DNA from 2 places in the Streptomyces sp. NPDC056738 genome. Region 2 is predicted to be linked to the other one. Evidence: predicted binding sites of a transcription regulator. Region 2 holds the regulator's gene; the other holds the start of a gene.
What was found. The regulator HspR, encoded in region 2, represses chaperone genes until heat shock. The targets are predictions, from matches to a motif close to TTGAGNNNNNNNNNCTCAA.
Positions count from the first base shown of each region.

Region 1: lon (endopeptidase La) is a predicted target of HspR. The motif match lies at 4,285-4,303, and genes of this name have one in related genera.

Region 1 covers NZ_JBHTZF010000007.1:150,374-161,408, forward strand. The annotation lists gene ACFRIC_RS20030 (MarR family winged helix-turn-helix transcriptional regulator) at 78-596, opposite strand; gene ACFRIC_RS20035 (lysozyme) at 895-1,713, shown strand; gene lon (endopeptidase La) at 1,848-4,262, opposite strand; gene ACFRIC_RS20045 (hypothetical protein) at 4,621-4,899, shown strand; gene ACFRIC_RS20050 (rhomboid-like protein) at 5,052-5,900, opposite strand; gene ACFRIC_RS20055 (spermidine synthase) at 6,636-7,310, shown strand; gene ACFRIC_RS20060 (response regulator transcription factor) at 7,424-8,161, shown strand; gene ACFRIC_RS20065 (ATP-binding protein) at 8,224-9,360, shown strand; gene ACFRIC_RS20070 (multifunctional oxoglutarate decarboxylase/oxoglutarate dehydrogenase thiamine pyrophosphate-binding subunit/dihydrolipoyllysine-residue succinyltransferase subunit) at 9,642-11,035, shown strand, end outside.
Region 2 covers NZ_JBHTZF010000004.1:422,996-434,030, reverse strand. The annotation lists gene clpB (ATP-dependent chaperone ClpB) at 1-468, opposite strand, end outside; gene ACFRIC_RS13030 (pyridoxamine 5'-phosphate oxidase family protein) at 598-1,011, shown strand; gene ACFRIC_RS13025 (hypothetical protein) at 1,173-1,508, opposite strand; gene ACFRIC_RS13020 (hypothetical protein) at 1,505-1,717, opposite strand; gene ACFRIC_RS13015 (helix-turn-helix transcriptional regulator) at 1,984-2,976, shown strand; gene ACFRIC_RS13010 (LuxR C-terminal-related transcriptional regulator) at 3,045-4,112, opposite strand; gene ACFRIC_RS13005 (sugar ABC transporter substrate-binding protein) at 4,832-5,956, opposite strand; gene ACFRIC_RS13000 (PA14 domain-containing protein) at 6,237-7,910, shown strand; gene ACFRIC_RS12995 (heat shock protein transcriptional repressor HspR) at 7,982-8,434, opposite strand; gene dnaJ (molecular chaperone DnaJ) at 8,442-9,629, opposite strand; gene grpE (nucleotide exchange factor GrpE) at 9,663-10,322, opposite strand; gene dnaK (molecular chaperone DnaK) at 10,319-11,035, opposite strand, start outside.

The DNA.
Region 1 (11,035 bases), on a different contig from region 2:
AGGGCCGAAGGCTGTGGGTGGTCGGGGGCGGGAGGGGTCGTGCGTCGAGCTGGGGGAGCCGTGGGCGCCCGGCAGGGCTACTTCTCCATTCCGCGGTTGAGTTGGTTCAGCAGTCGGGCGAGTTCCGCCACCTCGTTCTGGTCCCAGTGGGCGAGCTGGCGGACGTAGCGGGCCCGGCGGGCCTCGCGGACGCTGGAGACACGGCCGCGGCCCTCGTCGGTGAGGTGGACGAGCCAGGCGCGGCCGTCGGCGGGGTCGGGTTCGCGCGCGACCAGACCCAGCTCCTCCAGGGCGCGGAGCTGCCGGGACATCGTGGCCTTGCCGACGCCGATGTAGGCGGCGAGTTCCGTGGCGCGCTGGCGGCCGCACTCCTCCAGACGGACGAGGAGTCCGTACGCGGCGGACTCCAGGTCCGGATGCACCTCGCGGGCCATCTCCCCCTGGTTGGCACGGGCGCGGCGCAGGAACACGGTCAACTCCCGCTCCAGGGAAAGGAACTCGCGGTCCCCGACCCCGTGCGCCGCGGGCCGGTCCATACCATTTCCCGACACGCCGGATTCGACCGGACGTCCGCCGTCGTTCCCGCCCTCGTGCACGTCAGCACCCCTGACCCGGTTTCCCGATCCTGAAAGTTTCTGCCAGAACTCACCGTTGCCGCAGCTCCGCCAGTATTTCGCAGGCGTAGACCAACGGCAGCCTCCGGCCCCTCTTCCCACGCCGTCGTCTACGTGCGTAGCTTCTTTATCAGACACATTTACTGGCATGCGCACGCCACTCCCAGGTCAAGGACGACCTGATCCCCCCGGGGCACGCATGCCCGCGCTTTCCCCCCACCGAGCTCCGTCAGGGCTCCCCCAGGGCTCCGGAGCTCCCTCGCCCTTCGGAGGCACGCACATGTCCGTGCACAGATCCGGAACGGCCCGCCGCCTGCGCCTGCTCGCGGCCGGAACCCTGCTCGCCGCCTTCTCCCTCCTCTCCACCCTCCCCTCCTCCGCCGCCGACATCCCCGCCCGGGGCACCGCCCGGATGGGCATGGGAGTCGTCGCCCACGACGGTCAGGGCGGCACGCCGACCACCGGCGACGCCACCCAGACGGAAGGGGTCGACGTCGCCGGGTACCAGGGCAACGTCGCCTGGTCGACGCTGTGGAACAGCGGGGTCAGGTGGGCCTACACCAAGGCGAGCGAGGGGACGTACTACACGAACCCGTACTTCGCCCAGCAGTACAACGGCGCCTACAACATCGGCATGATCCGCGGGTCCTACCACTTCGCGACCCCGGACACCACGACGGGCGCCACCCAGGCCAACTACTTCGTCGACCACGGCGGCGGCTGGTCGGGCGACGGCAGGACGCTGCCGGGCACGCTCGACATCGAGTGGAACCCGTACGGGGCAGCCTGTTACGGCAAGACCCAGAGCGCGATGGTGAGCTGGATCAGCAGCTTCCTCAGCCAGTACCGGGCCAGGACCGGCCGTGACGCGGTGATCTACACGGCCGCGAGCTGGTGGACGCAGTGCACGGGCAACTACGGCGGCTTCGCCTCCGCCAACCCGCTGTGGATCGCGCGGTACGCCTCCGATCCGGGGACCCTCCCGGCGGGCTGGGACTACTACACGATGTGGCAGTACACGTCGTCCGGACCGACGGTCGGGGACCACGACAAGTTCAACGGTGCCCTGGACCGCGTCCAGGCGCTCGCCAACGGCTGAGACGCACCTGCCGTACGGCACGGCGGCCGGCGTGGAGCCGGCCGCCGGTCGTACGGCGAAGGTGACGGCACGCGGCACGGCGAAGGCCCGGGCCTCCCTCACGGGACCCGGGCCTTCCCTTCCGGCCGCGTCCGTCACGCCGCCACCGGAACCTCCGGCACGGCACCGTTCGTCGCCGGCGCCAGTGCCAGCTCCAGGACCTGGCGGACGTCCGTGACGGTGTGGACGTCGAGCTTCTCCAGGACCTCGGCCGGGACGTCGTCCAGATCGGCCTCGTTGCGCTTGGGGATGATCACGGTCGTGACACCCGCCCGGTGCGCGGCGAGCAGCTTCTGCTTCACCCCGCCGATCGGCAGGACCCGCCCGGTCAGCGAGACCTCACCGGTCATGGCCACGTCCGTGCGGACCAGCCGGCCCGACAGCAGCGACGCCAGGGCGGTCGTCATCGTGACACCCGCGCTCGGACCGTCCTTCGGGACCGCGCCCGCCGGGAAGTGGATGTGCGCGCCGCGGTCCTTCAGGTCGCCGACGGGGAGTTCGAGCTCCGCGCCGTGCGAGCGCAGGAAGGAGAGCGCGATCTGCGCCGACTCCTTCATCACGTCGCCGAGCTGACCCGTGAGGGTCAGACCGGCCGCGCCCGTCTCCGGGTCGGCCAGCGACGCCTCCACGTAGAGGACGTCTCCGCCCGCTCCCGTGACCGCCAGGCCGGTGGCGACACCGGGCACCGCCGTACGGCGCTCGGCCGGGTCCTGCGCCGACTCGGGCACGTGGTGCGGGCGCCCGATGAGCTCGCGCAGATCGCCGTCGGTGACCGTGAACGGCAGCTCCCGGCGGCCCAGTTCGTGCTGGGCCGCGACCTTGCGCAGCAGCCGGGCGATGCCCCGCTCCAGGTTCCGTACGCCCGCTTCCCGGGTGTACTCCCCCGCGAGCTTGCGCAGCGCGCTCTCGTCGAGGACGACCTCTTCCTTCTCCAGGCCCGCCCGCTCCAGTTGGCGCGGCAGCAGGTGGTCCCGGGCGATGACGACCTTCTCGTCCTCGGTGTAGCCGTCGAGGCGGACCAGCTCCATACGGTCGAGCAGGGCCTCCGGGATGGCCTCCAGGACGTTGGCCGTGGCGAGGAACACCACGTCGGAGAGGTCGAGTTCGACCTCCAGGTAGTGGTCGCGGAAGGTGTGGTTCTGCGCCGGGTCGAGGACTTCGAGCAGCGCCGCCGCCGGGTCGCCCCGGAAGTCGGAGCCGACCTTGTCGATCTCGTCGAGCAGGACCACCGGGTTCATCGACCCGGCCTCCTTGATGGCCCGGACGATCCGGCCGGGCAGCGCGCCGACGTACGTACGGCGGTGGCCGCGAATCTCGGCCTCGTCCCGGACGCCGCCGAGGGCGACACGGACGAACTTGCGGCCCATGGCGTGCGCGACGGACTCGCCGAGCGAGGTCTTGCCGACACCGGGCGGGCCGACGAGCGCGAGCACGGCGCCGCCGCGCCGGCCGCCGACGACCCCGAGACCGCGCTCGGAACGCCGCTTGCGCACCGCCAGGTACTCGGTGATGCGCTCCTTCACGTCCTCCAGACCGGCGTGCTCGGCGTCGAGCACGGCCTGGGCGCCCCTGATGTCGTACGCGTCCTCGGTCCGCTCGTTCCAGGGCAGCTCCAGGACGGTGTCCAGCCAGGTCCGGATCCAGCTTCCCTCCGGCGACTGGTCACTGGAGCGCTCCAGCTTCTCGACCTCCTTGAGGGCGGCCTCGCGGACGCTCTCGGGAAGGTCGGCCGCCTCCACGCGGGCGCGGTAGTCGTCGGACTCGTCCTCGCCGTCCTCTCCCTTGAGGTCGCGCAGCTCCTTGCGTACGGCTTCGAGCTGGCGGCGCAGCAGGAACTCGCGCTGCTGCTTGTCGACGCCCTCCTGGACGTCCTTGGCGATGGACTCGGCGACATCCTGCTCGGCGAGGTGCTCGCGGAGCTGTTCGGTGGCGAGCTTGAGGCGGGCCACCGGGTCGGCGGTCTCCAGCAGCTCGACCTTCTGCTCCACGGTGAGGAACGGTGAGTAGCCGGAATTGTCGGCAAGGGCGGAGACGTCGTCGATCTGCTGCACCCTGTCCACGACCTGCCAGGCGGCGCGCTTGCGCAGCCAGCTCGTCGCCAGGGCCTTGTATTCCTTCACCAGGTCGGCGACCCGGCCGGGCAGCGGGTCGGGCACGGTCTCCTCGACCCGGGTGCCCTCGACCCACAGGGCGGCACCGGGACCGGTGGTCCCAGCGCCCACCCTCACGCGCCCACGCCCCCGGATCAGCGCGCCCGGGTCGCCGTCGGCCAGCCGGCCGACCTGCTCGACCGTGCCGAGCACACCGGTGCTCGCGTAGGTCCCGTCGATGCGTGGCACCAGGAGTACCTGAGGCTTTCCGGGCGTTGAACGGGCGGCGGCCTGAGCGGCCTCCACCGCGGCACGCACATCGGTGTCGTTCAGATCCAGCGGCACCACCATTCCGGGCAGCACGACCTCGTCGTCGAGCGGCAGCACGGGCAGGGTGAGTGATGCGGACGTCGAAGCCATGATCTCCCCTTCGGCAGTCAAGTTGAGTTATGTCGACTCAATGCACGGGAGGCTCGCAATGTTCCCTGGGGAGCGTTCGCTGTGAGCGATCGGCGGGAGTCGCGGGCCGGGCGGCCTGGTGGAGGGCGTCGCGACCGAGCGGCGTCGCGACCGAGCGGCGTCGCGACCGAGCGGCGTCGCGACCGAGCGGCGTCGCGACCGAGCGGCGTCGCGGACCGCGCGGCGTCGCGGACCGCGCGGCCTCACGGACCGCGCGGCCTCACGGACCGAGCGTCGCGGGCCGAGCGTCGCGGGCCGATGCGGCGTCGGGGCCGCCCTCCGGGATGCGGGGTGGCCGTCCGGCTCGGATCGTGGAGTCATGAACCATCACCTCGCCCAGAGCAAGCTCGAGATCGACACCCGGCTCGTCACGACCGGTGCCGTGCTGACCGCGGCCGGTGCCCTGGTGGCGTGCACCGGCATGGTCATCGCGGCCGCCGCCGTGTTCAGCGCGGGCCGGCGCATGATCCGCGCCATGGATGTGCCTCCGTCGCAGGTGGCGGCCATCAAGTGGCGGCAGGCCAAGGAGGCCTCCCTGGCGGGCATGCAGGCATGGCAGTCCGCGTCCGACGCCCGCAACGGGGCGCCCATCCGCTAGCCGGTCCTCCCTCCGATGGCTCAACGGGCCGCTTCTCGTCCGCCGGGGCGGGGAAGGGGCCCGTGAGCCGGTCGGGGCGGCGTCCGGTCGAGGTGACTCTCGACGGGGAGGACGTCCGATCGCGAGGCTCGGCTCGTCGGGGAGCCCGCGTCTCAGGTCCGGGCGGCCTGTTCCGTCCCTTCCGCCCCTTGCGGCTGTTCCGGCTGTTCCGGCTGTTCCGGCTGTTCCGGCTGTTCCGGCTGTGTGACGTACGCGGCGGGGCGATGCCCGCGTCGCCGACGCCGGACCGCGGGCCAGGTCGCGACGCCGATCGCCAGCGCGATCAGGTGGCCCGCGTCCGTCACCGGATCGGCGAGGACGATCAGGTCCTGGGTGAGGACCGCGCCGAAGCCGATCAGCAGGGGCCGGCCCAGCCAGGGTGGCAGGAGTCCCGCCAGCGAGCCGACACTCGCGGCGACGCCGAAGCTGATGCCGTAGTCGAGCCGGTGCAGCGAGCCGACGGGCAGGCCGCCCGCCAGCACCGCGACACCGACCGGCAGCTCGGTGACCAGCGTGGCCACCACGTGCCCGGCCAGGAAGACCCCGGCCGCCCACGCCGTGCCGGTGCGGCGCTCCAGCGCGGTCAGCACGAGCAGGAAGCCGGCCGCGTACGGCGAGGCGATCCCGCCGACGATCCACAGCGCGCTCGCGATCAGCACGAGCACCGGGTGCCGTACGAGGTGCGCGACGTCCGTGCTGGACGCCTGGTGCAGGGCGTGGACGAGCGCGGGGCGCGTGTGCCCGGCGAGCCAGGAGACGAGGGCGAGGACAGCCGCGTACCCGAAGGTGAAGGGAGTGCTCCGCGGGGTGGGCAGCAGGCTCCGGAGTCCCTGGAAGCGCGGTCGGCCGGGGCGGCCGAGGACGGCAGGCGGTCCGGAACCGTCGCCTCGCGCGGGGCCGGGGACTGAATCCGAGCCGGGTCGCGGGGCGAGGCCGGAACAGGACCCGCGTTGCCGCGGCACCGCGGGGAGAGGACCGGATGAAGCCGCACCGCGATCCGCCCCGGCGGACACGGAGGCCTCGCCGGGGTGCACCGCGACTCCGTCCGCGGAGGCGGAAGCCTGCCCGGCGGACACCGGAACCCGCCTGGCGGACCCGGACACCCCACCGGTACGGGCGGCGACCCCATCGGCGGATACGGACACCCCGTCGGTACGGGCGGCGACTCCACAGGCGGACACAGGCATCCCACCGGTGCGCGCGGCGGCGACCCCACCAGCGGACACGGACACCCCATCGGTACGCGCGGCGACCCCACCGGCAGACGCAGGCACCCCACCGGCACGCGCGGCGACCCCGTCCGCAGACACGGAAGCCTGCCCGGCGGACGCCGGGGCCCGACCGGCCGACACGGAACCCTCATCGGTACGCGCCGCGGCCTCGCCCGCCGGCGCGGAGGACCGGGTGACGGGAGCGGCCACTTCCGTCGCGGACCGGGGAGCCGGGGCGGCCGCCGTGCAGGGGTCTTCGGTGGGGGTCCGGTCCACGGTGCGGCGCTCCTTCCGTCGCGGGCCAGCCTTCGCGCCCCCTCCGTCCCTGTCTATGACCGGCGCCACGTGACGGCCGATTCTCAGGGACTCCTCAAGAAAGGGGTGGGCCGGTCAACCTCGTGCGGCCCGCCGTCACTCCGGCGGCCGAGGGAACCGGCGCCCGCAATTCCCGCGACCCGTACAGGTGAAAATGCCAGGATGGCGGCCATGACCTCGTACAGGACTCCCGAAGTCATCGACCGTCGCCAGGGCCCCTACGGCGAGGTCGTGCTGCGGCGCCACGGCGACCTGCTGCAGATCATCGCCAACGGATGCTTCCTGATGGACACCTCCGACGGGCGTTCCGAGCGGCTCCTCATGGACGCGGCGTACGACGCCCTGGACGGGCGCCCGGAGCCGAGCGTGCTGATCGGCGGCCTCGGCGTCGGGTTCTCGCTGGCGCACGCCGCGGCCGATCGCCGCTGGGGACGCATCACGGTTGTCGAGCGCGAACGGGCGATCATCGACTGGCACCGGGACGGCCCCCTCGCGGCGCTCTCGGCCCGGGCGCTCGCGGACCCGCGCACCGACATCGTCGAGAGGGACCTCGTCGAGTACGTCAATGAGATCTCCGACACGTTCGACGCCCTGTGTCTCGACATCGACAACGGACCGGACTGGACGGTCACCGAGGGCAACGCGGGACTGTACGGGGCGTCCGGACTGGCAAGCTGCGCAAGGGCGTTGAGGCCGGGTGGCGTCCTCGCGGTGTGGTCGGCGCAGCCCTCTCCGGAATTTGAAGGAACCTTGCGGAATGCCGGATTCCGACGGGTCCGTACCGAAGTGATCCCCGTTGCCCGGGGCGTTCCCGACGTGGTGCATCTCGCGGTGAGGCCTGGATAGCCGAGCCGCACCCACTGCCCGTACCCTGCTTGCCTGACGCGGATCATTCAAGCGTCAAGCGCAGTCATGGGATCACCCCACGGATTCCGGAAAGCACACTTCAGGGGCGGGCGATGGAGCAGACACACACCTCCCAGAACGGCACGGCGGCGACCCCGGGCGCACAGCGCCGGGTTTTGGTCGTCGAGGACGACCCCACGATCGTCGACGCCATCGCGGCCCGTCTGCGAGCCGAGGGATTCCTCGTGCAAACCGCGGGCGACGGCCCTGCCGCCGTCGACACCGCCGAGGCTTGGCAGCCCGATCTGCTGATCCTCGACATCATGCTGCCCGGCTTCGACGGTCTGGAGGTCTGCCGGCGCGTGCAGGCCGCCCGCCCGGTTCCGGTGCTGATGCTCACCGCGCGCGACGACGAGACCGACATGCTGGTCGGGCTCGGGGTCGGCGCCGACGACTACATGACCAAGCCGTTCTCGATGCGCGAGCTGGCCGCGCGGGTGCACGTGCTGCTCCGCAGGGTCGAGCGCGCGGTCGTCGCGGCCTCCACCCCGCGCAGCGGCATCCTGCGGCTCGGCGAGCTGGAGATCGACCACGCGCAGCGCCGGGTGCGGGTCCGCAGCGAGGACGTGCACCTCACGCCGACCGAGTTCGACCTGCTGGTCTGCCTCGCGAACACCCCGCGTGCCGTACTCTCGCGCGAGCAGCTTCTCGCCGAGGTGTGGGACTGGGCGGACGCCTCCGGTACCCGGACCGTCGACAGTCACATCAAGGCGCTGCGCCGCAAGATCGGCGCCGAGCGGATCCGTACGGTGCACGGCGTCGGCTACGCACTGGAGACCCCGACTCCCTGAGCGGGACCTCCTTGGGATCGTCGGGCCCCGTGAGAGCGGGACCCGCGTGAGGGGCTGATGTGATGAGCGGACTCGGAGAGCAGGGGCGCGGGCTCGGCGAGCGCGCGTCCGCGGGGCGCAGGAACTCGGGCTGGGGTGAGGTACGGCCCTTCTCGATCAAGACCAAGCTGGGCGCACTGGTCGTCATCTCCGTGCTCATCACCACCGGTCTGTCGATGATCGCGGTGCACACGAAGACCGAGCTCCGCTTCATCACCGTCTTCTCGATGATCGCCACGCTGCTGATCACCCAGTTCGTGGCGCACTCGCTCACCGCTCCGCTGGACGAGATGAACGCGGTGGCCCGGTCGATCTGGCACGGGGACTACACCCGCCGGGTGCGGGACGACCGGCGGGACGAGCTGGGCGACCTGGCCCAGACGATCAACCTCATGGCCGACGAGCTGGAGGCCCAGGACCGTCAGCGCAAGGAGCTCGTGGCGAATGTCTCGCACGAGCTGCGCACTCCCATCGCGGGTCTGCGCGGCGTCCTGGAGAACGTCGTGGACGGCGTCTCGGAGGCCGACCCCGAGACGATGCGCACCGCTTTGAAGCAGACGGAGCGCCTCGGCCGGCTGGTGGAGACCCTTCTCGACCTGTCGCGGCTGGACAACGGCGTCGTACCGCTGCGCAGGCGGCGCTTCGAGGTGTGGCCGTATCTGTCCGGGGTGCTGAAGGAGGCCAACATGGTCGCCTCCGCGCGCGCGGACCTCGCCTCGGGCTCGGGCGGCGGTCACACCCGCACGGACGTGCATCTGCACCTCGACGTGTCCCCGCCGGAGCTGACCGCGCACGCGGACCCGGAGCGGATCCACCAGGTCGTGGCGAATCTCATCGACAACGCGGTCAAGCACAGCCCGCCGCACGGCCGGGTGACGGTGCGGGCCCGGCGGGGCGACCATCCCGAGTCGCTGGCCCTGGAGGTCCTGGACGAGGGGCCCGGCATTCCGAAGTCGGAGTGGCACCGCGTCTTCGAGCGGTTCAACCGCGGCGGGGTGCCCGCGCCCCACGGTCCGGGCAGTGACGGCGGTACGGGACTGGGGCTCGCGATCGCCCGCTGGGCCGTGGATCTGCACGGCGGACGCATCGGTGTGGCCGAATCTCAGCGGGGTTGCCGGATCCAGGTCATCCTTCCGGGCCTCCCTTCTCTGCCAAGTTGACGTAAAGTTCGAACCGGAGCCGCAAGATCCACCGCTGTCGCCGGGTGCGTACACGTGTGATCAGGCACAGGGCCGCGTGAAGCTTGCCGCGACCCGGGGCCGCCGTACCCATTCCGATGCGGAACCACGCTTGTTTCCCGCCATTTCCATGGGCGAAACACGGATTCCGATGTGACTTACGCGACGTTGGACAGGCCCGGCCTGACCTTCTCGGCCAGGGAGGCGTAGCCTTTATTCCCGCTGTCCATCACCTTGTGAAGCGGAAGAGGGCGGTTAGCGCCGTGTCGCCACAGTCCCCCAGTAACTCGAGTATCTCGACCGATGACCAAGCCGCCGGGAAGAACCCCGCGGCCGCCTTCGGTGCCAACGAGTGGCTCGTCGACGAGATCTATCAGCAGTACCTCCAGGACCCGAATTCGGTAGACCGAGCCTGGTGGGACTTCTTCGCCGACTACAAGCCCGGGGCGCCCGCCGCCGCGGCTACGGCGGGTGCTGCGGCCGCGGGGGCCGCAGGCACCACCACGGCCGCGCCGGCCGCGCCCGTGCCACCCGCAGCGCGCCAGGCTCCTCCCCAGGCCCCGGCTCCGGCCGCGCCCGCTCCGGCCGCCGCTCCCGCGGCTCCGAAGCCCGCCGCCGCCGCGCCGGCTCCCGCGAAGGCCGCTCCGGCCGCCGCGAAGCCGAAGGCCGCTCCGGCCGCCGAGGCGCCCGAGGGCCCCGAGTACGTGACCCTGCGCGGTCCCGCCGGTGCCGTCGCGAAGAACATGAACGCCTCCCTGGAGCTGCCCACGGCCACGTCCGTGCGCGCGGTCCCGGTGAAGCTGCTCTTCGACAACCGCATCGTCATCAACAACCACCTGAAGCGCGCCCGGGGCGGGAAGATCTCCTTCACCCACCTCATCGGGTACGCGATGGTGCAGGCCATCAAGGCCATGCCGTCGATGAACTGGCACTACGCGGAGAAGGACGGGAAGCCCACCCTCGTCAAGCCCGCGCACGTCAACTTCGGCCTCGCCATCGACCTGGTGAAGCCCAACGGCGACCGCCAGCTCGTCGTCGCCGGCATCAAGAAGGCCGAGACGCTGAACTTCTTCGAGTTCTGGCAGGCCTACGAGGACATCGTCCGCCGCGCCCGTGACGGCAAGCTGACGATGGACGACTTCACCGGGGTCACGGTCTCGCTGACCAACCCCGGCGGCCTCGGCACCGTCCACTCGGTCCCGCGTCTGATGCCCGGACAGTCGGTCATCATGGGCGTCGGCTCGATGGACTACCCGGCGGAGTTCCAGGGCACCTCCCAGGACACCCTGAACAAGCTCGGCATCGCGAAGGTCATGACGCTCACGTCGACCTACGACCACCGGGTCATCCAGGGCGCCGCCTCCGGCGAGTTCTTGCGCATCGTCGCGAACTACCTGCTCGGCGAGACCGGCTTCTACGACGAGATCTTCGAGTCGCTGCGGATCCCCTACGAGCCGGTCCGCTGGCTCAAGGACATCGACGCCAGCCACGACGACGACGTCACCAAGGCCGCCCGCGTCTTCGAGCTGATCCACTCCTACCGGGTCCGCGGCCACGTCATGGCCGACACCGACCCGCTGGAGTACAAGCAGCGCAAGCACCCCGACCTGGACATCACCGAGCACGGGCTCACCCTGTGGGACCTGGAGCGCGAGTT
Region 2 (11,035 bases):
CTCGGGATCCGCGGTCGTCACCCGGCGCCCTCCCCGTGTCTTCTGGAACGCGTCCAGCAGCTTCTTCGCACTGGCCCCCTGCTGGGAGAGTACGTCGGCGATCGCCCCGCCCTTCGCGGCGATGCCGATGAGCAGGTGCTCGGTGGAGATGAACTCGTCGCCCAGGTCCTTGGCGCGCTCGGCGGCGTCGGCGATGACCGCGAGGGTCTCGCGGTTCGGCTGCGGGGGCGCGACGGTGGAGCCGGTCACGCTGGGCAGGCCGGCGAGCACGCGTTCGGTGCCGGAGCGGACCGACGCCTGATCGGCGTCCACGGCCGCCAGCAGATCGATGAGGTTCTCGTTGTCCTGCCCCTCGAGCAGAGCGAGCAGCAGGTGGGCGGGGGTGAGGTCCGGGTGCCCCTCCCGTACCGCGCGGTTGCTGGCCGCGTTGATCGCGTCCCGGCTCCTGTTGGTCAGCTCGGCGTCCACGTTCGCGTTCTCCTCCTCCTGGTCCCTGACCGTTCCCTGACTCGTCCAGCGTACACAAAGTTGAGTCTATTCCACTCAAGGCTGCAAGGACGGGAAATCGGACGCCCACCAGGCGTAGATTCAGGCCTCATGGCTTCCTATCCGGTGGACCCGCGGCAGCCCGACGCCGCCTACCTGAGCTTCTGGCGCGAGCGCCACCTGTGCACCCTGACCACCTCGCGGCCCGACGGAAGCCCGCACGTGGTGCCCGTCGGCGTTACATACGACCCCGAGGCCGGTCTCGCTCGGGTCATCACGAACAAGTCGAGCAGGAAGGTGGCCCACGTCCTGGCGGCCGGGCCGGACGGGGCGCGGGTGGCGGTCTGCCAGGTGGACGGCGCGCGCTGGGCGACGCTGGAGGGGCGGGCGCGGGTCACCGCGGACCCGGAGCGCGTCGCGGAGGCGGTGCGGCGCTACGCGGAGCGCTACGAGCGCATGCCGTCGCCGAACCCGTCCCGGGTGGCGATCGAGATCGAACTCACGGCGGCGATGGGCCGCGGATGAGACCGCCGACAGGCGTCCGGCGGCCGACGGCGGCCCGGGACCGGACGGGCCGAAACCCGGAGATTTCCCCGGAAACTGCAGCGGCGTCACCGTGTTCAGGTCACGGTGACGCCGCTGCGGGGGGAAGTACCTGCGCGATCTACTACGACGGGGGAATCGCGTCAGGCACTGCGGGGGGTGGCTGCGATGGTCTCGACGTCCGGGACGTCGGGTCCGGTGAGCTGGTGGTCACGCTGATCGAGGTTGACGAAGATCATTCCATACCGGATGGCGCACCGGACGGGCTGCGGCGCCCCCCGAGGCCGCCGCAGACACCGGTAGGCCCGTACGTCCTCGTCGTCGTCGCGGGTGACGACGACGGGCTCTCCGAAGACGGTCACCATCAGCGAGTCGCCGCTGTAGGGGATGGCGGTGACCAGGTCGATGAAGTGCCAGCCGGACCGGTAGGCCGTGGCCATCTCCCGGCGGAAGGAGCGGTCGTCGGGAGGAATGCTCATGCTTCTGCGCTCGCGGAGATGATCGTCCAGCCGCTGTCGCCCAGAGCCGTGGCCTCGGCACTGTTCCAGCCACTGTCCGCCGGGGTCAGTTTCACGCTGTCCCAGCCGCTGTCGCCCGGGAGCGCCGCGGCCTCGATGTCGGTCCAGCCGCTGTCGCCCGGCACGGCCTCGGCGGCGGTCCAGCCGCTGTCCGCCATGGTCGCCTTCACGCTGGTCCAACCGCTGTCCGGGCCGGCCCAGGTCCGGGCACCCCCGGCATCAAGACCCGAGGCTCCCAGGGAGCCGGACGCCACAGCGACAGAGAAGACTGCGGCAAGCACTGAACCAAGCAATCTCGCTCGCATAGTCGGCTTCGTCCTCACTTGATGGAATCTTCTCCCCCGTCGTCACAAGACGATGGCTCATTCAGGCACGTCAATGCCACAGCAGCGATGCATCATGTTCCTGCACGTTCAGGACCCTGGGGGGTGGAGATTTGCCCACAAACAACTCACAACCGACACATCCCCACGCTGTCACCACGTTGTGTGACGAAGGAACACGCCTTTACGCCAGTGCGTTGCACTCCGGCCGCATCACGCGGGTCGAAGTGGAAACAGCCCCTTGCCTCTTGGAGTTCGCGCTGCTTCATCCCGACCCCGACGACGAGAAGTGGCTGCGCCCCGTCCCGCCGTCGGTCGCGCTCGCCCAGCGCCTGCAGCCCCTGGAACGGGAGATCCAGGAACGCCGCCGGCTCGCGATCGAACTGACCGACTCCTTCGACCCGTTCATCGCGATCAGCACGCAGAGCACCGCGAGTATCCACGCCATCACCGTCCTGGAGGGATTCGACCGCATCAACGCGGCACTCAATTCGGCCACCGCCGAGTGCCAGACGGAGATGCTGACGATCCAGCCGGGCGGCGGCCGGCCCGCCGACGCGCTGATGCAGGCACTGGAGCGCGACCGGCCGCTGACCGACCGCGGGGTGCGCATCCGCACGCTCTACCAGCACACCGCGCGGCACAGCCAGGGGACGCTCGCGTACGTGGAGCGCATATCCGGGGGCAGGATCCAGGTCCGCACCCTGGAGGAACTCATCGAGCGGCTGATCGTCATCGACCGGACCGTCGCCTTCATCCCGGCCAGCGACGACCGGCGGGTCGCCCTCGAACTCCGCCACCCCGGGCTGGTGCTGTACCTGAGCAAGGTCTTCGAGCAGCTCTGGCAGCGGGCGGTCCCGCTGACCGAGGACGTCCCGAACGACGTCGGGCCCAACGGCATCACCGGCGTCCAGCGCTCGATCGCGAAACTGCTCATCGAGGGGCACGTCGACGAGGCCATCGCCCGCCGCCTCGGCATGAACGTCCGCACCTGCCGCGCCCACATCGCCAAGCTGGCCTCCGCCCTCGGCAGCGGGAGCCGGGCCCAACTCGGCTTCCTGATCGCGCAGTCGGGGCTCCTGGACCAGCCCGAGGGAGGGGAGTGACCCCGGCCGGCGGCAGGGCGTCCGACGGGGCCGGCCGGGCTGTGGTGGCCGTTCCCTGACCGCGGCCCTCAACGGCCGGTCGGGGAACCGCGGTCGGGCACGGCGGGGGCCTTCGGGGCGGCGGCCTCGGCGACGGCCACCGGTTCGGGGCCGGGGGAACGCTGCGGCCCGTCCAGACCCGCCTGGGCGATCCGCACGCCCAACTGCGTCCGGCTCGCGGCGCCCAGCGTCTCCGACAGCCGGGCGATGTGCGCCCGGCAGGTCCGCACGCTGATGCCCAGGCGCTCCGCGACCACCGCGTCCTGATGCCCCTCGGCCAGCAGCGCCGCGATGGAGCGCTCCCGGTGGGTGATGCCCTCGATGCCCGTCGACGGCATGGGCGAGGTCAGCGGGATCGCCAGGCGCCACAGCCGCTCGAAGACCGTCACCAGGTAGTCCACCAGCGCCGGGTGGCGCAGCTCCAGCGCGATCGTGCGGTCCGGGTTGGCGGGGATGAACGCGACCGTTCGGTCGAAGAGGATGAGCCGCTCCACGACCTCGTCGAGGGTACGGGCCTCGGCGGCGTCGCCCATCAACTCCATGTAGTTCAGCAGGCCTTGGCCGTGCCGGGCCACGTGGGTGTACAGATCGCGCATCCGCACCCCGCGCCGGCGCATCTCCTGCGCCCGGTGCAGCCCTTCGACGAGTTCGTCCTCGCGCCGGATGCCGCCCGGCTGCACGGTCAGGACCTCGCGGGTGCACTCCTCGGTGGCCTTGTCCATGGCCGCGTGGATCCGCGGCAGCCCGTCGAGGACCCGGATCGCCACACCTTCGGCCGGTGCCCGTACCCGGCCGCCGAGCCCCGCGTACCACTCGAAGGCCGACACCGCGTCGCCCACCCGGGCCTGGCTCGCGCTGACTTCCTCGTACACACCGCGCAGGAGCCGGTTCATGACCTCCTGGGGCGAGGTCGGCACCAGCCAGCCCATGTCGTCCGGATCAGGGTGCAGCAGCGCCAGTTCCAGCAGGCAGGGCACCGACTCGGCGTCCTCGCGGGGCACCCGGCCCCGCCGCACGGCCCGGGAGTACACCCGGTCGCCCGCGTCGCACAGCCGGTCAGCGCCGTGCGGATGCCTGTCCGTCCCGTGCCCGGCCATCTCCCACCCCTGGCTCCAGCTCCAACCCCTGGCGTGAGCCCCGCGTCAGGGCGTCCTCCGCAGCGCAACTATGCGCGGACGCGTCCTGCATCGCAACAAGGCTGCGCGGCCGAGGAGCGTCCGTTCGCCCCGGCTCGCCCGCATAAATCCGGACCTCCGCCGGGGCCCTTGCAACAAGCTGAAGGCACCGGCCGCCCGCCCTCCCGAAGCCCTTCCCGAACCGCGGCGCCGACACCCCACCTCCTCCCCCGGAGAACCCAACTCGGTTCACGGCAAGGAGACTTGAAACGATCAGCCGTACCACCGCGGCTTTCACCCGCACGACCCCACACACAGAACCGGAACCTGAGCTTCCCCCACCTGCGGTACCGGAAAGTTCACACACCCTGTGGATCGGGTCGATCGGCGCCCGTCGCGGATGCCCGGCGACGGAGGCGAGGGGATCATGCCGGAGGGGGCGCACAGCCGCGGAGGGGCGCCGCGAGGGGCGCGAGGCGCCGGAGTGGGCAGGCGCGGGCGCTCGGGCGCGCAGAAGGCCGTACAGCGCTCCTACGGAGGCGCGGCGCTCCTGAGGGGGATTCCCGAGCCGGGACAGCGGAACGGCCCCGGGCGGGGTGGCGCTGGGGGCGCTCGTCCGCGGCGGGGCCGGAACCGTGCTGGTCCTCGCCCGGCCGTCTCGGTGCCGAGACGGCCGGGCGGGGCGTCCTGCTTGGTGCGTCCTACTTGATGCCGAGCGAACCGCAGAGCGACTTGTAGGGCGCCGTGCAGATCTTGGCGACGGGGTAGATGCCGTCCTGGACGACCGTGTCCTCGATGTTGTCCTTGGTGAGCGCCACGACGGGCACGAGCTGGGACGGGATGTCCTTGTTCGTGGGGCTGCTGACCTTGTCGCGGGTGAGCGCGTCGAACTCGATCGAGCGGCCCTGGACCCGGGCGACGGCCATCTCGGCGGCCGCGTTGGCCTCCTGCGGGTACGACTTGTACACGCTCATGTACTGGTCGCCCTTGATGATCCGCTGCACGGCGATGAGCTCGGAGTCCTGGCCGGTGACCGGCGGCACCTTGCTGACGCCCGCGGCCTTGAACGCGTCGATGACCGCGCCCGCGATGCCGTCGTTGGCGGCGTAGACACCGGCGATGTTGCTCAGACCGACGGACTGGATGGACTTCTCCATGTTGGCCTTGGCGTTGACCGGGTTCCAGTCCTTGGTGTCGTACTGGGCCGCGATGATCACCTTGTCCTCGAGCTCGGACTTGGCACCCGACTTGAACTGCGCGGCGTTCGGGTCGGTCAGCGAGCCGTTCATCATGATGATCTTCTTCGAGGCCGAGTTGGAGCCCAGCGCGGCGACGAGGGCCTTGCCCTGGGTCTCGCCGACCAGCTCGTTGTCGAAGGAGATGTACGCGTCGATCGGGCCCTGCGCCAGGCGGTCGTAGGCGATGACCGGGATCCCGGCCTCCTTGGCCTTGCGCACGCCCTTGGCGATCGTCACCGAGTCGACCGCGTCCACGAGGATGACGTCGACCTTGTCGTCGATCATCTGCTGCATCTGGCGGAGCTGCTTCGCGGCGTCCTGCTCCGCGTTCAGGTACAGGACGTCACCCTTCTTCTCGGTGAGCTTCTGCACCTGCTCCCGGATGATCGGGTAGTCGAACTTCTCGTAACGGGTGTTCGCCTTCTCCGGAAGGAGCAGGCCGACCGTGATGTCGTCGCCCTTCGTGGCGCTGGCCGAGCTACTGCCCCCGCCGAAGCCGGCCACGCCGCATCCGGCAAGGGTGAGGGCGGTGGCCGACGAGGCCACCGCTATGACGGTACGGCGGAGGCCGGTGTTACGAGTCTTCACATCAGGTGCCTTCCGGGCGAGGTTGCAGCATTGCGACCCAGGTGGCTGAAAGCCAACGCGGCGATCACCTCAGCGTCAAGGAGTAACCACTTAACGAGATGGCAACGGCGTTTCGTGTTCCACAAGTGAACGCGACGGGAAAAGACTACGCCCATCCACTGACCGATCCCCTCAGCTTCACCTTCTGTCATTCACAGGTACAACCAAGTTCCGTTCACAGGAGTCGTGATCGTCGACGGTTTTTAACCGCCGTTGACGATCGGCAGACCTGAAGGAACACATGCACAGAGCCCCTGTCACGAAGGGCGCCGTCTCCTCGGCCCTCGTGCTCGCCACCGCGGGCGGCCTGCTCACCGCAGCCGGCCCGGCCGCCTCCGCAGTGACCAACTGCACATCGCCCGTCTATAAGCGGCAGTTCTACGCGAACACCACCTTCTCGGGCACACCGAAGAAGACGGACTGCGATACGGCGATCGACCAGAACTGGGGCTCCGGCGCGCCCGCGTCCGGACTTCCCGCCGACAACTTCGGCGTCCGCTGGACGGTGACCCGCGACTTCGGCTCGGGCGGCCCCTTCACCCTGCCCGTCACCACCCAGGACGGAATTCGGGTCTATCTGGACGACATACGCAAAGTCGACCTCTGGAAGAACGTATCGGCCACACAGTCAAAAACGGTCAGCCTGACCATTCCGTCCGGAAAACACACACTGCGCGTCGATTTCGTCAACTGGACAGGCAAGGCGAACGTCACTTTCGCCTACAAACCCGTCACTTCGGCCGGTACCGACAAAACCAAGCCACTCGTCCCCGCGGGTTCCTCGGCGTCGTACGACACCGCGACCGGCCGGGCCAAGGTCTCCTGGTCCAAGAACCAGGAGATGGACCTCGCCGGCTACCGCGTCTACCGCCGCCTCAAGGGCAGCACCACCTGGACCCTGCGCACCACCACGACGACGACCACGTCGTACACGGACACCTCCCTCCCCGCGACCGGCGCCACCTACTACTACGAGGTCCGCGCCTACGACAAGGCGGGCAACGAGTCCTCCGGCACCACGGACCGCCCGGTGACCACCACCGACCGGACGGCCCCGGCGCGCGTCACCGGTCTGTCGGGCCGGGGCACCACCGCGGGCAACACCCTGACCTGGCAGGCCTCCTCCGCGGACGTCGACCACTACGAGGTGTGGGCCGCGCCGACCGGGCAGAGCGACCCCGACGGGCCGGAGATCGTGTTCGGGACCTCCTACACGGACCGGATCGCGCAGGTGGGGACCGACTACCGGTACACCGTCCAGGCCGTCGACGGCGCCGGGAACGTCTCCCCCGTCTCCGACGGCCTGACGCTCATGCGCCCGGAGGAGTCCACGGCGCCCGCGCCGGCCTCGGTCCTGGGCACGCCCACCGACGCCTCGACCCGCGTCTCCTGGACCCCGGCACAGGACCCCGACGCGATGGTCACCGGATTCCACGTCTACCGCCGCACGTCCGCGCAGGGCGCCTGGATCCTGGTGGGCAGCGCCGGGGCGACGGCCGTCTCCTACGACGACACCTCCGCCCCGAAGGGCACCGCGTACTACTACGTCGCCTCGGTCGACAACGGAGGAGCCGAGTCGAACCCCTCGGCGCAGACCACCGTCGACCGTCTGACGCCGGCCACCGCCACCGGTCCCGCCGCGCCGCGGCTGACCGTGCTCTCCGAAGGCGGCACCCGCTTCCCCATCAGTGTCGGGGTGCGCCCCGGGACGGGCGACGAGGCACGGCTGCTGAAGGGGTACGCGTGGGACGTCTCCGGCGCCTGCGGCTTCAGCGGCACACAGTTCACCGCGTCGGACACCGTCTCCTGGACCCCGCAGTACACGGGCCCCTGCACGGTCTCCGTCCGCGCCGTGGACGCCTACGGCCGCAAGGGCGAGAACGCCGCCTCCGTCGAGGTCATGGTCAACCGCTGACCGCCTGACGGCACACGAAGGGGCCCCACGGTTCAGGTGAACCGTGGGGCCCCTCCGGCCGAGCGTGGAGGTCAGTCGGACGTCCGCTTGGGGCGCCAGACCACCAGGGCGCTCGTCTGCTGGACCTCCTGGTACGGGACCAGGTCACGGCGGTAGGACGCGTGCACCGCGGCCTCGCGCTGCTGCATGGCCACCGCCGCGCCGTCCAGGGCCGACTCCAGCTCCGCCACGCGGGACTGGAGCGCGGCCACCTGGTTCTCCAGCTCGATGATGCGCTTGATGCCGGCGAGGTTGATGCCCTCGTCCTGCGACAACTGCTGCACGGTCCGCAGCAGTTCGATGTCGCGGGCCGAGTAGCGCCGGCCCCGGCCGGCGGTGCGGTCGGGAGAGACCAGACCGAGCCGGTCGTACTGACGCAGGGTCTGCGGGTGCAGTCCGGAGAGCTGGGCCGCCACCGAGATGACGTAGACCGGGGTCTCCTCGGTCAGTTCATAGGGGTTGCGTCGACGACCGGTCGTGTCCATGGCTCCGTCATGCTCCCTTCGCGGCCTGGAACAGCTCCGCCCGCGGATCCTCACCCGCGGTCGCCTCGCGATACGCCTCCAGCGCGTCACGAGCCTTGCCGGACAGGTCCTGGGGGACCGTCACCTCGACGGTGACGAGGAGGTCGCCCCGCGTGCCGTCCTTGCGGACCGCGCCCCTGCCCCGGGCGCGCATCGTGCGTCCGTTGGGGGTGCCCGGCGGCAGCTTCAGCGTCACCGGCGGGCCGCCCAGCGTCGGCACCTTCACCTCGCCGCCCAGCGCCGCCTCCGCGAAGGTGACGGGCACGGTGACGGTGAGGTTGTCGTCCTTGCGGCCGAAGACCGGGTGCGCGTCCACGTGGACGGTGACGTACAGGTCGCCGGCCGGGCCGCCGCGCTCACCGGGAGCGCCCTTGCCCCGCAGCCGGATCCGCTGGTTGTCGCTGACGCCCGCGGGGATGCGGACCTGCATCGTGCGGGACGACTTGGCCCGCCCGCTGCCCGCGCACTCCATGCAGGGGTGCTCGGCGATGAGGCCGCGGCCCTTGCAGTCCGGGCACGGGTCCGTGAGCGAGAACCCGCCGCCCGAGCCCCGCGCCACCTGCCCGGTGCCGACACAGGTCGGGCACACGCGCGGTGTGCCGTTCTTGTCGCCGGTGCCCGAACAGGCCTTGCAGGCCGCCTGCGAGGTCATCCGCAGCGGAACGGTCGCGCCGTCCACCGCCTCCGTGAAGGAGAGGGTGACCTCGGTGTCGATGTCCTGGCCGCGCCGGGGCTGCGTCCGCGTGCCCGTGGTGGCGCCGCCGCGGTTGAACAGGCCCCCGAAGACGTCACCTATGCCGCCGCCGAAGCCGCCGGCCCCTCCCGCTCCCTGACCCGGGGCGCCCCCTCCGAAGAGGTCGCCCAGGTCGAAGTTGAAGTTGCCGCCGCCCGCGCCGGGACCCGGCCGGAAGCCACCGTTGCCGAAGAGGGCGCGTGCCTCGTCGTACTCCTTGCGCTTCTTGGGGTCGCCGAGCACGTCGTTCGCCTCGGAGATCTCCTTGAAGCGCTCCTCGGCCTTGGCGTTGCCCTTGTTGGCGTCCGGGTGGAACTCGCGGGCGAGCTTCCGGTACGCCTTCTTGATCTCGGCCTCGGTGGCGTCCTTGGGGACGCCGAGGACCTTGTAGAAGTCCTTCTCGATGAAGTCCTTGGTGCTCATCCCCGACGTCCCTCCTTCCTCGTCCGTTCAAGCTCAGCCCTCGTCCGGGCCACCGCTCTCCTTGTCCTCCGCCGCCTCGGCCGAGTCCTCGGCCTTGACCGGCTGCGCCCCGGGCTGCGGTTCGGCGACGGCCACCCGCGCGGGGCGGATGGTGCGCTCGCCGAAGCGATACCCCGGCTGCAGAATCGCCACGCACGTCGTCTCCGTGACGTCCGGCGCGTACGAGTGCATCAGGGCCTCGTGGATCGTCGGGTCGAAGGGCTCGCCCTCCTTGCCGAACTGCTGGAGCCCCATCTTCGCCGCGACGGTCTCCAGCGATTCGGCGACGGACTTGAATCCGCCGACGAGCTCCCCGTGATCCCGCGCGCGGCCGATGTCGTCGAGCACGGGCAGGAGTTCGGTCAGGAGGCTCGCCACGGCGACCTCCCTGACCGCGATCCGGTCGCGCTCGACACGGCGGCGGTAGTTCTGGAACTCGGCCTGGAGGCGCTGGAGGTCCGCGGTGCGCTCGGACAGAGCCATGCGCGCCTGGTCCAACTGTGCTGTCAGGCCGGTCAACTGTGCTGCTGCGTCCCCGTCCGGGGCCGCCGCCCCCTCCGCAGAGGGGGTGGCGGTCTGCGGCTCGGCGTCGTCAGAGGTGGCGCCGGAAGGGACGTCGGGCTGCTCTTCGAAGCCCGGGGTCTCCTCCGTCACGCGGCACCGTCCCGGCGGTCCTCGTCGACGATCTCGGCGTCGACGACGTCGTCGTCGGCCTTCGGGGCCTCGGCGCCGTGGGCGTCGCCACCCGCGGCCTGGGAGGCCTGGGCGTCGGCGTACATGGCCTGGCCGAGCTTCTGCGAGACCGCGGCGACCTTCTCGGTGGCGGTGCGGATCTCGGCGATGTCCTCGCCCTTGAGCGCGGCCTTCAGCTCCTCGACGGAGGCCTCGACCTCGGTCTTGATCTCGCCGGGGACCTTGTCCTCGTTGTCCTTGAGGAACTTCTCGGTCTGGTAGACGAGCTGCTCGCCCTGGTTGCGGGTCTCGGCGGCCTCGCGGCGGGCGTGGTCCTCCTCCGCGTACTTCTCGGCCTCCTGGCGCATGCGGTCGACCTCGTCCTTCGGCAGCGAGGAGCCGCCGGTGACGGTCATCTTCTGCTCCTTGCCCGTGCCGAGGTCCTTCGCGGTCACGTGCATGATGCCGTTGGCGTCGATGTCGAAGGCGACCTCGATCTGCGGGACACCGCGCGGGGCCGGCGGCAGACCCGTCAGCTCGAACATGCCGAGCTTCTTGTTGTACGCCGCGATCTCGCGCTCGCCCTGGTAGACCTGGATCTGAACGGAGGGCTGGTTGTCCTCGGCGGTGGTGAAGATCTCGGACCGCTTGGTCGGGATCGTCGTGTTCCGCTCGATGAGCTTCGTCATGATGCC